Regions from separate parts of the Actinomadura sp. 3N407 genome, predicted to be linked through region 3. Evidence: predicted binding sites of a transcription regulator. Region 3 holds the regulator's gene; each other region holds the start of a gene.
The links. The regulator HrcA, encoded in region 3, represses chaperone genes, less so after heat shock. The targets are predictions, from matches to a motif close to TTGGCACTCTCNNNNNGAGAGTGCCAA.
Positions count from the first base shown of each region.

Region 1 (4,575 bases), on a different contig from region 3:
CGCCGTACTCGCCGGTGGCGGCGTTGTAGCCGTGGCCCGGCTCCAGCGCCCGCACCTTGGAGACGACGACGTACCCCTCCTGGCCGGCGTTCTCGGAGATCCAGCGCAGCGGCTCGTCCAGCGCGCGGCGGACGGCCTCCGCGCCGGTGGCCTCGTCGCCGGACAGGCCGAGGGTGTCGAAACCCTCCTTGGCGACGTGCACCAGAGCACTGCCGCCGCCGGCGACCATGCCCTCCTCGATCGCCGCGCGGGTCGCCGAGATGGCGTCCTCCAGGCGGTGCTTCTTCTCCTTCAGCTCCACCTCGGTGGCGGCGCCGACGCGCAGCACGCAGACGCCGCCGGCCAGCTTGGCCAGCCGCTCCTGCAGCTTCTCGCGGTCCCAGTCGGAGTCGGAGTTCTCGATCTCCACCTTGATCTGGTTGACCCGCGCGTTGATCTCGTCCGCGGAGCCCTCACCGTCGACGATGGTGGTGGCGTCCTTGGTGACGGTGATCCGGCGCGCGCGGCCGAGGTCCTCCAGCCCGATCGAGTCGAGCTTGAGGCCGATGGCCTCGCTGACGACCTGGCCGCCGGTCAGGGTGGCCATGTCGCCCAGCATCGCCTTGCGGCGGTCGCCGAAGCCCGGCGCCTTGACCGCGACGGACGTGAACGTGCCGCGGATCTTGTTGGCGACCAGCAGCGCCAGGGCCTCGCCCTCGACGTCCTCGGCCACCACGAGCAGCGGCTTCTTGGTCTGGGCGACCTTCTCCGCCAGCGGCAGGAACTCCTGCACGTTGGAGATCTTGCCGTCCACGATGAGCACGTAGGCGTCCTCCAGGACGGCCTCCATGCGCTCGGGGTCGGTCACCATGTGCGGCGACAGGTACCCCTTGTCGAACTGGAGGCCCTCGGTGAACTCCAGCTCCAGGCCCATCGTGTGGGCCTCCTCGACGGTGATGACACCGTCCTTGCCGACCTTCTCGAACGACTCCGCGATCAGCTCGCCGATCTGCGGGTCCTGCGCGGAAATGGTCGCCACGTGCGCGATCTCGCTCTTCTCCTCGACCTCGCGGGCCGTCTTGAGGAGCTGGTCGGACACGTACTGGGCGGCCGCGTCGATACCGCGCTTCAGGGCGAGCGGCGAGGCGCCGGCCGCCACGTTGCGGGTGCCCTCACGGACCATCGCCTGCGCGAGGACGGTCGCCGTGGTGGTGCCGTCGCCCGCGATGTCGTTGGTCTTGGTCGCCACTTCCTTGGCGAGCTGGGCCCCGAGGTTCTCGTAGGGGTCCTCCAGCTCCACCTCGCGGGCGATGGTGACGCCGTCGTTGGTGATCGTCGGCGCGCCGAACTTCTTGTCGATGACGACGTTGCGGCCTCGCGGGCCGATCGTCACCTTGACGGCGTCCGCGAGAGCGTTGACGCCGCGCTCAAGAGCCCGGCGAGCGTCCTCCTCGAACTCCAGGATCTTCGCCATGCGGATACTCCTCTTTCACGCGATCCGCCCCGGCAGCCCCGCCGAAGGCGGCGCCGACCGGGGCGGGTGCATCACGTCTCGGTGATTACTTCTCGATGACCGCGAGCACGTCGCGGGCCGAGAGGACGAGGTACTCCTCGTTGTTGTACTTGACTTCGGTGCCGCCGTACTTGCTGTAGAGCACGACCTCGCCGACCTTGACGTCGACGGGGACGCGCTCGCCCTTGTCGTCGACGCGACCCGGGCCAACGGCAAGGACGGTGCCCTCCTGGGGCTTCTCCTTGGCGGTGTCCGGAATCACCAGGCCCGACGCGGTGGTGGTCTCGGCCTCAAGCGGCTGGACGACGATACGGTCCTCAAGCGGCTTGAGAACAACCTTGGTGGCGGTCGTCACGATCTGACCTCCCCTTCGATTGGTCCTCGGCCGGCCACGATGGGCCGGCCAGCACATGTGACAGAAGAGGCGACCCTGGACCGGCCTGCCGTCGCGGGTGCCAGACCGACCTTGTCGCTGTGTTGGCACTCTCGCTCGGAGAGTGCCAACCTGGAGACTATTCCGTGCCCGGTACCCCGTCAACACGGACACGAACGCACACGGCACCTGCCGCCCCCCGTTCACCGGCGGCTAACTTTCCCCACCATGGACATCGCGTCGTTCCGAGCCCTCGGCTCACCCGCCGGCCAGGCGTTGCTCAGCGAGGCGTCCGGCCTGGACGTGAGCGAGGACGGGCTGCTCGCGACGGCGTCCCGGCTGCGCGAACGGCACGATCCCGGGCTCGTCTCGGCTGCGCTCACACAGGTGCGGCTGCGGGAGCGGGCCCGCACCAAATTCGGTGACGACGCCCGCCGTATGTACTTCACCCAGGCGGGCCTGGAACAGTCGACCCGGGCCCGCGTGGCCTCGCATCGTGCGCGACGGTTCGCGGATCGTCTTCCCGGCGCGCGTGTGCTGGAACTGGGGTGCGGGATAGGGGCCGACCTCATCGCACGTGCTCGGGCAGGTCTCGCCGGGGAAGGCGTGGAACTCGACCCGTTGACCGCTGAGGTGGCCAAGGCGAACATCACCGCACTGGGGCTGGACGGCCTCGCCTCCGTACGCGTGGGCGACGCGACCAAAGAGAATCCGGACGGTTTCGACGCGCTCTTCGCCGACCCCGGACGGCGTACTGCGCGAGGCCGGGTCTTCGACCCCCGTTCCTACGAGCCGCCGCTCGACGTCGTCCTGGACATGGCCCGCCGGGTACCCACCGCCTGCGTGAAGGTCGCGCCGGGCATACCGCACGGGGCCGTCCCGGACGGCGCCGAAGCGGAGTGGGTCTCTCTCGGCGGCGATGTCAAGGAAGCGGCCCTGTGGCTCGGCGCGCTCTCCGGAGACGTGGACCGGCGAGCCACCCTGCTCTCCTCCGACCTCGATCCACAGACGTGGACGCTCACTCCCCAAGGGCACGACGACCCGGACGTCCGCGCCTGGGGTCGCTACCTGTACGAGCCCGACGGTGCAGTGATCCGCGCCCATCTGGTCGGTGAGGTCGCAGACCTGGTGGGCGGCGGGCTCGCCGACCCGCGCATCGCGTACGTCACGTCCGACGAACTGCGTCCCACGCCGTTCGCGTCGGCGTACGAGGTCGAGGACGTCCTGCCGTTCTCGGTGAAGCGCCTGCGCGCGGAACTGCGCCGCCGCGGCATAGGCGTGCTCACCGTGAAGAAGCGCGGCTCGGCGATCGACGTCGACCGCCTGCGCCGTGACCTGGGCTTCGCCGGGCGCCGCGCGGCCCGCGGCGCCCCCGAACTGACGCTGGTGGTCACCCGTGTGGGACGCGACCCGGTCGCCCTCCTGACCCGCCCCGTCCCGCGGGGCTGACCCGCCCGGAGCGGGGGCCGGCGCGGATCGAGTCCAAAGATCTTCCCCGCGGCCGGGCAACGCCAAGCGGGGCCGGGCGACGCGCCATGGCCGTGCAAATCATCCGCGCTTTCCGGCATTGCGTTCACCATGGATTGCGGGCGCCCGGCAAGGCCGTAACGCGGCCCGCGAATCGTCCCGCCGGGAGCGGTGGCCGGGGAAACACCAAGGCAGGTTCAGCGATGGGGACTTCGGCACCCCGAATGCGTCATCGAAATGGCCCGATTCCGGCCGGGCGGCATCACACCCCGCGCACACGTGTCGGCCGCCGCGTATCCATCCGGGGGTTCGCGAACTGCGGATGTTGGACGAGATGTACGGACAGAACACCGGGCGGACACCGTCCCGCCCGCCCCCGGCCGCCTAACGCATCCCCACGATCTCCACAATTGCCGCGAAGCGGGAAATCCCCTTGCGCGCGGCGATCACTCACTATCCGCACCAGCCGGATAACAGGCGCATTCCACAGAACTCACTACGTTCCCTGCTACCCGTTATAGGCACCGTCCACACGCACTACAGTGGCGTCTCCAGAGATTCATTGCCGTGCGTCATTTCTCGCGCCGGCACACGAAGGAGCATCGGGTGGAAACGAATCACAACTTCCTGCAGACGGGGGGTCAACCGGTCTCGGATCGGATGCGGGAGTTGCTCGCCCGTGCGGCGCAGGACCACGTCTATGAACAGCGCTCACAGGGTCAGGTCCTCGACGAGATTCGCCAGCGGCTGGAAGGAATGGAGTGGCTGCTCCGCGAGGTCCGCGAGCGGGAGCTCAGCGGGCTGACCGGGCAGCTCGACACCGTCCGCGGGCAGGTCGACGAGCTGGCCGGCAAACCTCCGGAATGGGCCGAGGGGCTGGCCGAGCACATCGAGGCGTTCGGCGACCGGGTCAAGCCCGTCGCCGAGCTGCCCGCGCTGTGGGCCGACGTCGGCGTCGTCGCCGAGAACGTCGACGAGGGCCTGACCCGCATCCAGGCCGTCCTCGACTCCGCGCAGCACATCACCGACGCCACGCAGCAGGCGTCGCAGCGCATGGACGAGATGACGAAGCGGCTGGACAAGCTCCAGGGCAGCATGGAGGCCGCGTCCGTCCGCTTCAACCGGCTCGACAAGTCGCTGGCGGAACTCGGCCACCGGTCCGAGCGGCTCGAACATTCGATCAACGGCGTCACGGCGCGGGTCGACCAGGCGCTCAGCGAGATGGCCGAGCGGATGGAGCAGG
Region 1 is NZ_JBQQBP010000005.1:399,565-404,139, reverse strand. It holds gene groL (chaperonin GroEL) at 1-1,453, opposite strand, end outside; gene groES (co-chaperone GroES) at 1,539-1,847, opposite strand; gene ACTWPP_RS15490 (class I SAM-dependent methyltransferase) at 2,094-3,314, shown strand; gene ACTWPP_RS15485 (apolipoprotein A1/A4/E domain-containing protein) at 3,939-4,575, shown strand, end outside.
Region 1: the regulator HrcA is predicted to act here: its motif matches at 1,970-1,996, upstream of groES (co-chaperone GroES).

Region 2 (4,575 bases), on a different contig from region 3:
AGTTCGACGCCGGCACCGGCGACGTCGTCATCCTGGTCGCCATGTTCGTGACCGGGGTGGGATTCGGCATGATGGTGCTGTCCATGACGACCGCGTTGTACATCGGGCTGCCGCCGGACCAGATCGCCCGCGCGACGAGCGGCTCGCGGATCTTCCAGCAGGTCGGGCTGTCGGCGGGCACCGCGGTGACCAGCGTCGTGCTGCAGTTCCAGCTGACCGCGCACGGCCACGGCTCCTCCGGGGCCGGGGGCGGGCTCGACGAACTCGCCCGCGCGTACAACAACACGTTCTGGTGGAGCGTCCTCGTCCTCGTCCTCGCCATCGTGCCGACGCTCATCCTGCCGACCGCGGTACGGGGGGGACGGCCCGTGAAGAGGCCCGAGAGCGCCCCGCGCCCCACGTGAGGACCCAAGGTGATGTGACGGCGCCTCTGGGCGTACGGCGCCGCCCCGCTCCAACCCGGCGAGGCGAACGGAACGGGGCGGCGTCGTCATCACTTCTCGATGGCGGCGAGCACGTCACCGGCGGACTGGACCAGACAGTCCTCGCCGCCGTACGTCACGGCCGGCCGCATCAGGAAGGCCATGGGGCGTCAGAAGTCCATTCCGCCCATGCCGCCGGTCGGGTCCCCTGCGGGGGCCGGGTTCTTCTCCGGCTTGTCGGCGATGACGGCCTCGGTGGTGAGGAACAGCGCGGCGATGGACGCGGCGTTCTGCAGCGCGGACCGGGTCACCTTGGCCGGGTCGATGATGCCTGCCTCGAACATGTCGATGTACTCGCCGGTGGCGGCGTCGAGTCCCTCACCCGGGGTGAGGTTGCGGACCCGCTCCACCACGACGCCGCCCTCGAGGCCGGCGTTGACGGCGATCTGCTTGAGCGGCTCCTCCAGAGCGCGCTTGACGATGTTGGCCCCGGTGGCCTCGTCGCCGGCGAGCTCCAGCTTGTCGAACGCCTTGGTGCCGGCCTGCAGCAGCGCCACGCCACCGCCGGGGACGATGCCCTCCTCGACCGCGGCCTTGGCGTTGCGGACGGCGTCCTCGATGCGGTGCTTGCGCTCCTTGAGCTCCACCTCGGTCGCGGCGCCGGCCTTGATGACCGCCACACCGCCCGCGAGCTTGGCCAGGCGCTCCTGGAGCTTCTCACGGTCGTAGTCGGAGTCGGTGTTGTCGATCTCGGTGCGGATCTGGTTGACCCGGCCCGCGATCTCGTTGGCGTCACCGGCGCCGTCCACGATCGTGGTCTCGTCCTTGCTGATGACGACACGCTTGGCCCGGCCGAGCATGTCGAGGGTGGTGTTCTCCAGCTTCAGGCCGACGTCCTCGCTGATGACCTGGCCGCCGGTGAGGACGGCGATGTCGCCCAGCATGGCCTTGCGGCGGTCGCCGAAGCCCGGCGCCTTCACGGCCACGGACTTGAACACACCCTTGACCTTGTTCACCAGCAGGGTGGCGAGCGCCTCGGTCTCGACGTCCTCCGCGATGATGAGCAGCGGCTTGCCGGACTGCATGACGCCCTCGAGGACGGGCAGCAGGTCCTTGTTCGCCGACACCTTGCCCTGAACGATCAGGATGTACAAGTCCTCGAGGACCGCCTCCATCCGCTCGGGGTCGGTCACGAAGTAGTGCGAGATGTAGCCCTTGTCGAAGCGCATCCCCTCGGTCAGCTCGAGCTCCAGACCGAAGGTCTGGCTCTCCTCGACCGTGATGACGCCTTCCTTGCCGACCTTGTCCATCGCCTCGGCGATCATCTCGCCGATCTGCGGGTCGCCGGCGGAAATGGAGGCGGTGGAGGCGATCTGCTCCTTGGTCTCCACATTCTTGGCGAGCTTGGACAGCTCCTCGCTGACCCGCTCGACCGCGGCCTCGATGCCCCGCTTCAGCGACATCGGGTTCGCGCCGGCCGCCACGTTCCGCAGGCCCTCGCGCACCAGCGCCTGGGCCAGCACGGTGGCGGTGGTGGTCCCGTCACCCGCGACGTCGTCGGTCTTCTTGGCCACTTCCTTGACGAGCTCCGCGCCGATCTTCTCCCACGCGTCCTCGAGCTCGATCTCCTTGGCGATCGACACACCGTCGTTGGTGATCGTGGGGGCGCCCCACTTCTTCTCCAGCACGACGTTGCGGCCCTTGGGACCAAGGGTCACCTTGACGGAATCGGCGAGCTGGTTCATGCCGCGCTCAAGACCGCGGCGGGCCTCCTCGTCGAACGAGATCATCTTTGCTGCCATGGGTTGTCCTCCCTGCAGTCTGCTTTCCTGAGCGGTGGGCCGGGACGACGCCCGCGACGGACGGTCCGGGGGACCGGACCTCGCCGTCCGGCACACCACTGTGGTTGGCACTCACATGCTCTGAGTGCCAGGCGCAGTTCCGTACTCTAGCCGAGAGATGCGTATCGCGCATATAGTGCTTGGCACGTAGCCGGAGAGGTTTCGTGAGCCGCGTCCACGACGTGCAGGTGGGGCGGCCGCGGCTTGCGGAGAATACTGTGGGACGGCCCAGAACGATGTGGCAGTCCCCGAGACGAGGAAGGAGGCCGGGACCGGCAGTCGGCGGCCGCGCCCTGACCAGTCCCTCGACCAGCATGTTCGTCGAAGAACCCGTCGAAGAACCCCATGACATGCGGACCCGTAACAAGCAGGCCACACGCGAGGCGATCAGTGAGGCGGCCCTGCGCCTGGCGCTGGAGAAGGGACCCGACGGGCTGGCCCTGGTCCGGGTCCGGGACATAGCCGAGGCGGCCGGCGTCGCGCCGCGCACATACAACAACTACTTCTCCAGCCGGGAAGAGGCGATCTGCGCCTTCCAGGCCGACCAGGCCCGCCGCCTGGGCCGCGCGCTGCGCGACCGGCCCGTCGAGGAGTCGCTGGACAATGCCGTCATCGCGGCGACCATCGAGGTCTTCGCCGATCCCGAACCGGACCGGGGCGGCCTGAAGATGATCATGTCCACGCCGACGCTGCAGGGGGAGGCACTGAAGGCGTTCGCGATGGCCGAGGGGCCGCTGGCCGCTGCGATCGCCGAGCGCCTCGGCGATGACACCGACGAACTGCGCCCGGTGGTGCTGGCCGCCGCCGTCGCGGCGGCCGTCCGGGCGGCGGGACAGCACTGGCTCAGCAGCGCCGATCCGTGGCCCTTCGCCGAGGTGCTGGGGGAGGCGCTGCGGCAGGTGCTGGGCCCGAGGGCGCTCGACCGGTCCTGAACCGTCCGGGAGAACCGGCGGGCCGGTCGAGCGCGGCTCACGCCTGCCGGAGCTCCCGGTCGATGATGTCCATGAGTTCATCGGCCGAGGCGCCTTCGATCTCCGCGCCGTCCGTTCCGGCCATGCCGTTCGCCCCGTTCGCGGTCCCGAGCAGCGGCCGCAGCCGCCGGCCGACCAGCTCGCGGGCGGAGTCCACCGGAAGCGCCGCCAGCGCCTCCTCCAACCTGTCCAGGCAGGCCAGCGCGGCGTCGGCCGGCGACGGCTCGGGCGGAGCGAGACGGTCCAGCACATACTCGGCCAGGGCCCGCACGGTCGGATGGTCGAAGACGAGTGTGGCCGGCAGTCGCAGCCCGGTCGACCTGCCCAACCCGTTGCGCAGTTCCACCGCGGTGAGCGAGTCGAAGCCCAGATCCTGGAACGCGCGGTCGGCGGCGAGCTCCGCTGGTGACCCGTGCCCGAGAACGGCGGCGACCTGCCCGCGGATCAGCTCCGTCACCATCGCCTCCTGCTCCCCGCGGTCGCGTCCGGCGAGCCGTTCGGCGATGGCGGTCTCCGCGCCGCTCGCCCGGCGCGGCGGCACCCGTACCAGACCGTGCAGCACCGGCGGGAGGGCGTCCGCGACGAGCTGCGCGCGCAGGTGCCGCAGATCGAGTTCGGTGAGCACCGGCGCCGCCCGCCCCGCACCGAGCGCGGCGTCGAAGAGCGAGAGCGCATCGGCCGTGGACAGCTGGACGAGGCCCCGGCGGGCGGTGACCCGCGCGCGGCCGGTCGCCGCCGGCTTGCGCGTCAGCGCGCTCGCCTGCTCCCACGGCCCCCAGGTCATCGACACGGCGGGCAGCTCGCGTGCCCGGCGGTGCGCGGCGAGCCCGTCGAGGAACGCGTTGGCGGCGGCGTAGTTGGCCTGGCCGGGGGCGCCGAGGGTCCCGGCGGCGGAGGAGAACAGCACGAACGCCGTCAGATCCCGCCTCTCGGTGAGTGCGTGCAGGTTCCAGGCGGCGTCCGCCTTGGGCCGCAGGACGGCGTCCAGCCGGTCCGGGGTGAGGTTGGGCACCGTCGCGTCGTCCAGCGTTCCGGCGGCGTGGACGACACCGGTCAGGGGGTGCTCGTCGCCGATCGCGTCGAGCACCCGTGCCAGCGCGTCGCGGTCGGCGGCGTCGCAGGCGGTGACGGTGACGGCCGCGCCGAGCCCGGCGAGTTCGGCCACCAGTTCCCGTGCGCCGTCGGCCGCCAGGCCCGCGCGGCTGACGAGCTGCAGGTGCCTGACGCCGTGGACGGTGACCAGGTGCCGGGCGACGAGACCGCCCAGCGTGCCGGTGCCTCCGGTGACCAGCACCGTTCCGTCCGGCCCGAACACCTCCGCCACCGGTTCCGGATCGGCGG
Region 2 is NZ_JBQQBP010000020.1:109,693-114,267, forward strand. It holds gene ACTWPP_RS37070 (MDR family MFS transporter) at 1-404, shown strand, start outside; gene groL (chaperonin GroEL) at 593-2,224, opposite strand; gene ACTWPP_RS37080 (TetR/AcrR family transcriptional regulator) at 2,614-3,195, shown strand; gene ACTWPP_RS37085 (SDR family NAD(P)-dependent oxidoreductase) at 3,233-4,575, opposite strand, start outside.
Region 2: the regulator HrcA is predicted to act here: its motif matches at 2,329-2,355, upstream of groL (chaperonin GroEL).

Region 3 (4,575 bases):
ATCTCGACCTCATCTACGGGACGCCGGGGGAGACCGACGACGACTGGAGGGCCTCGCTGGAGGCGGCCCTGGCCGCGGAACCCGACCATGTGTCGGCGTACGCGCTGATCGTCGAGGAGGGCACCCGGCTGGCGGCGCAGGTGAGGCGGGGGGAGCTGACCGCACCCGACGACGACGCCATGGCCGACCGCTACCTGATCGCCGACGAGATGCTGAGCGGGCGCGGACTGCGCTGGTACGAGATCTCCAACTGGGCCGCCGATCCCGGTGCCGCTTGCCGGCACAACATGCTCTATTGGACGGGCGCCGACTGGTGGGGCGTCGGGCCCGGCGCGCACAGCCACGTCGGGGGGACCCGGTGGTGGAACGTCAAGCATCCCGCCGCGTACGCCGCACGCCTCGCGGAGGGCGCCACCCCGGCGCACGCCCGGGAGGTCCTGGCCGAGGAGGACCGGCGCATCGAGCGGATCATGCTCGAACTGCGGCTCGGGCAGGGCTGCCCGGCCGGGCTGGTGGACGGCGGCGCGGTCCGGCGGGCGATCGACGGCGGGCTGATCGAGGCCGCCCCGTACGAGGAGGGCCGCGTGGTGCTCACCTTGCGTGGACGCCTTCTGGCGGACGCCGTCGTCCGGGACCTGACCTAAACGGCCGTGACGAAGTCGATGAGTTCCTCCACGCGGCCCAGGAGGGCTGGCTCCAGGTCCGTGTAGGCGTTGACCGAGCCCAGGATTCGCTTCCAGGCCTCGCCCGTGTCGTCGCCCCAGCCGAGTTCGGCGACGACGCCGTCCTTCCAGGGGATGCCGCGAGGGACGCGCGGCCAGGCGCGGATGCCGACGGACGCCGGCTTGACGGCCTCCCAGATGTCGATGAACGGGTGCCCGGTGACCAGGACGTGCGGCGACGAGATCTGGGCGGCGATCCGGGACTCCTTGGAGCCCTCCACGAGATGGTCGACGAGGACCCCGAGGCGGCGCTCCTCGTCGGGGCCGAAGTCCTCGACGATGGCGGGCAGGTCGTCCACGCCTTCGAGGTACTCCACGACGACGCCCTCGACCCGCAGGTCGTGGCCCCAGATCTTCTCGACCAGCTCGGCGTCGTGGACGCCCTCCACGTAGATGCGGCTCTCCTTGGCCACCTGGGCCCGCACCCCCTGGACGGCGATGGAGCCGGACGCGGAACGGGCCGCCCCCCGGGGCCCGGCCTCCGGCCGGACGAGCGTCACCGGCTTCCCGTCGATGAGGAAGCCCGACTTCGTCAGGGGGAACACGCGCCGCTTGCCGAACCGGTCTTCAAGGGTGACGCCGAACTTGTCGCAGCCGACGACGGCGCCGCAGAAGCCGCTGCCGGGATCCTCGGCGACCAGGCCGGGCTCGGCCGGGACCTCGGGGATCCGGCCTTTACGGGGCCTGCGCCAGTCGCCGGCCAGCACGTCGTTTCCGTAGTCCTTACTCTGCACGGGTCCGCACATTAACCCGGCGGGACGCCCGCGCGCCGCAGCCCCCCGTCCCTCGGCGTGGCGGCGCCGTCCGATACGGGTAGTATCGCGCAGCCGTACGGGGGTGTGCGCGGGCACTCCAGAGTGCTCCCACGGGTCGTACACTTGGCACTCGGGAGTAATGAGTGCCAGCAGCGCGTGTGCGGACGGCCACGGGGCCGCCGGGCGGAGGATCGGGGGCCCATGGAAGGGGATGAAGGAGGTGACACGGTGCTGGACGACCGGAAACTCGCAGTCCTGCGCGCCATAGTCGAGGACTATGTCTCCACCAACGAGCCGGTCGGGTCCAAGGCGCTGGTGGACCGGCACAACCTCGGTGTGTCCTCGGCCACGATCCGCAACGACATGGCCGTGCTGGAAGAGCAGGGCTACATCGCCCAGCCGCACACCAGCGCCGGCCGCGTCCCCACCGACAAGGGCTACCGGCTGTTCGTCGACCGGCTGTCCACGATCAAGCCGCTGTCGGTCGCCGAACGCCGCGCGATCGAGACGTTCCTGTCCGGCGCCTACGACCTCGACGACGTCGTCGGGCGGACGGTGCGGCTCCTCGCGCAGCTCACCCGGCAGGTCGCCGTCGTGCAGTACCCGTCGCTGACCCGCTCGTCGGTGCGGCACGTCGAGCTGGTGCCGGTCGCCGAGGGCCGGCTGCTGCTCGTCCTGATCACCAACACGGGCAGGGTGGAGCAGCGGGTCATCGAGGCCGGCGGCAACGTCTCCGAGGAATCGATCGGGCACCTGCGGGCGTTGCTCAACACGTGCCTGGACGGGCTCGGTCTCGGTGACGTCCCCACGGCGGTGGCGGACCTGCCGGAGAAGGTGGGCCAGGCGGACCGGCCGCTCGCGGCGGCGGTGCTGTCGGTGCTGCTGGAGACGCTCGTCGAAAAGCACGAAGAGAAGATCGTCTTCGCCGGTGCGGCCAACCTCGCCGCGGTGGACTTCTCACAGAGCCTGAGGGAGGTTCTCGTGGCGCTCGAGGAGCAGGTCATCCTGATGCGGCTGCTCGGCGAGACCGGCGATTCCTCTACAGTTACGGTGCGGATCGGCACCGAGAACCCCGACCTGGGGCTCCGGTCGACTTCGGTCGTCGCCGCCGACTACGGCGTGGGCGACCTCACACTGGCCCGGCTGGGTGTGCTCGGGCCTACACGCATGGATTACCCCAGCACGATGGGAGCGGTACGGGCAGTGGCACGCTACGTGGGACAGATCCTGGCGGGGTCGTAAGTGGCCAACGACTACTACGCGACCCTCGGCGTCCGGCGGGACGCCAGCGCCGACGAGGTCAAGAAGGCCTATCGCCGGCTTGCGCGGGAGCTCCACCCGGACGTCAACCCGGATCCGGAGACCCAGGACAGGTTCAAGGAGATCACCCAGGCGTACGAGGTGCTCTCCGACCCGAAGAAGCGCGAGATGTACGACCTCGGCGCGGACCCGTTCGCGTCCGCGGCCGCGGGCGGCGCCGGCGGGTTCGGCGGCGCCGGGTTCCCGTTCAGCGACATCATGGACGCCTTCTTCGGCACGGCGGCGTCCCGGGGCCCGCGGTCGCGGGCGCGGCGCGGCCGCAACGCGACGCTGCGGGTGGAGCTCGACCTGAGCGAGACGGCGTTCGGCACGACACGCGAGCTGTCGATCGACACCGCGGTCGCCTGCGGCGCCTGCGAGGGTTCGGGCTGCGCGCCCGGCACCCACCCGGACACGTGTGAGACGTGCCACGGGCGCGGCGAGGTGCAGCAGGTGCAGCGCTCGTTCCTCGGCCAGGTCATGACGGCGCGGCCGTGCCCGGCATGCGGCGGGTTCGGCTCGGTGATCCGCAACCCGTGCACCGAGTGCTCCGGCGACGGCCGGGTCCGCACCCGGCGCACCGTCAAGGTCAAGATCCCGGCCGGGGTGGAGAACGGCATCCACATCCAGCTCGCCGGCGAGGGCGAGGTCGGTCCCGGCGGCGGCCCGCCCGGCGACCTGTTCCTGGAGATCGTGGAGAAGCCGCATCCGATCTTCGAGCGGGAGGGCGACGACCTGCACTGCACGGTCGAGATCCCGATGACGGCGGCGGCGCTCGGCACCAGCGTCACGATCGAGACCCTGGACGCCGCCGAGAGCGTCGACATCAAGCCGGGCACGCAGTCGGGGCAGGTCATCACGCTCTACAACCGGGGCGTGCGGCACCTCAACGAGAGCGGCCGCGGCGACCTGATGATCCACGTGAACGTGGAGACGCCGAACCGGCTCGACGAGGAGCAGGAGGAGCTGCTGCGGCAGCTGGCGGCGCTGCGCGGCGAGGAGCGTCCGCCCGGCAAGTTCGCCCCGGGCCAGCGCGGCATGTTCTCGCGGCTCAAGGACGTCTTCAACCAGCACTGAAGAGCAGTGGCGGCGGCCTACGACGAGGGCCGCCGCGGCGACTCGGACCATGGTGAGTCAGGGGACGGCACATGAGCGAAGCGCCCCGCCGGGTACGCGCGTGAGCCCGCCGGTCTTCCTTGCCGGGACGGACGCGCTGGAGCGCGGCAGCGTCATACTGGACGGCCCCGAGGGGCGGCACGCCGCGGCCGTGCGGCGGCTGCGGCCCGGTGAGCGCGTCGACCTGACCGACGGCGAGGGGCTGCTGGCCGAATGCGTCGTCACCGCGGCGGACCGCGCGTCCCTCACGCTGGACGTGCTGGCCCGGCACCGGCAGCCGCCGCCGTCGCCCCGCATCGTCGTCGTCCAGGCGCTCCCGAAGGGCGACCGGGGCGAGCTGGCGGTCGAGACGATGACCGAGGCGGGGGTGGACGAGATCGTCCCGTGGTCGGCGGCCCGCTGCGTCACGCAGTGGCGCGCCGAACGGCGGGACAAGGCCCTCGGACGCTGGCGCGGCACCGCCCGCGAGGCCGGCAAGCAGGCCAGGCGCAGCCGGCTGCCCGAGGTCGCCGGGCTCGCGTCGACCGCCGACGTCGCCGGGCGGATCGCCGCGGCGTCGCTGGCCGTCGTCCTGCACGAGGGTGCCGGCGCGCGGCTCAGCGCCGTGGAACCGCCCGCGGAGGGCGAGATCGTCCTGGTGGTGGGGCCCGAAGGCGGCCTCACCGAAGAGGAGCTGGAGCGGT
Region 3 is NZ_JBQQBP010000014.1:165,491-170,065, forward strand. It holds gene hemW (radical SAM family heme chaperone HemW) at 1-644, shown strand, start outside; gene ACTWPP_RS31085 (DUF3097 domain-containing protein) at 641-1,456, opposite strand; gene hrcA (heat-inducible transcriptional repressor HrcA) at 1,706-2,719, shown strand; gene dnaJ (molecular chaperone DnaJ) at 2,720-3,853, shown strand; gene ACTWPP_RS31100 (16S rRNA (uracil(1498)-N(3))-methyltransferase) at 3,954-4,575, shown strand, end outside.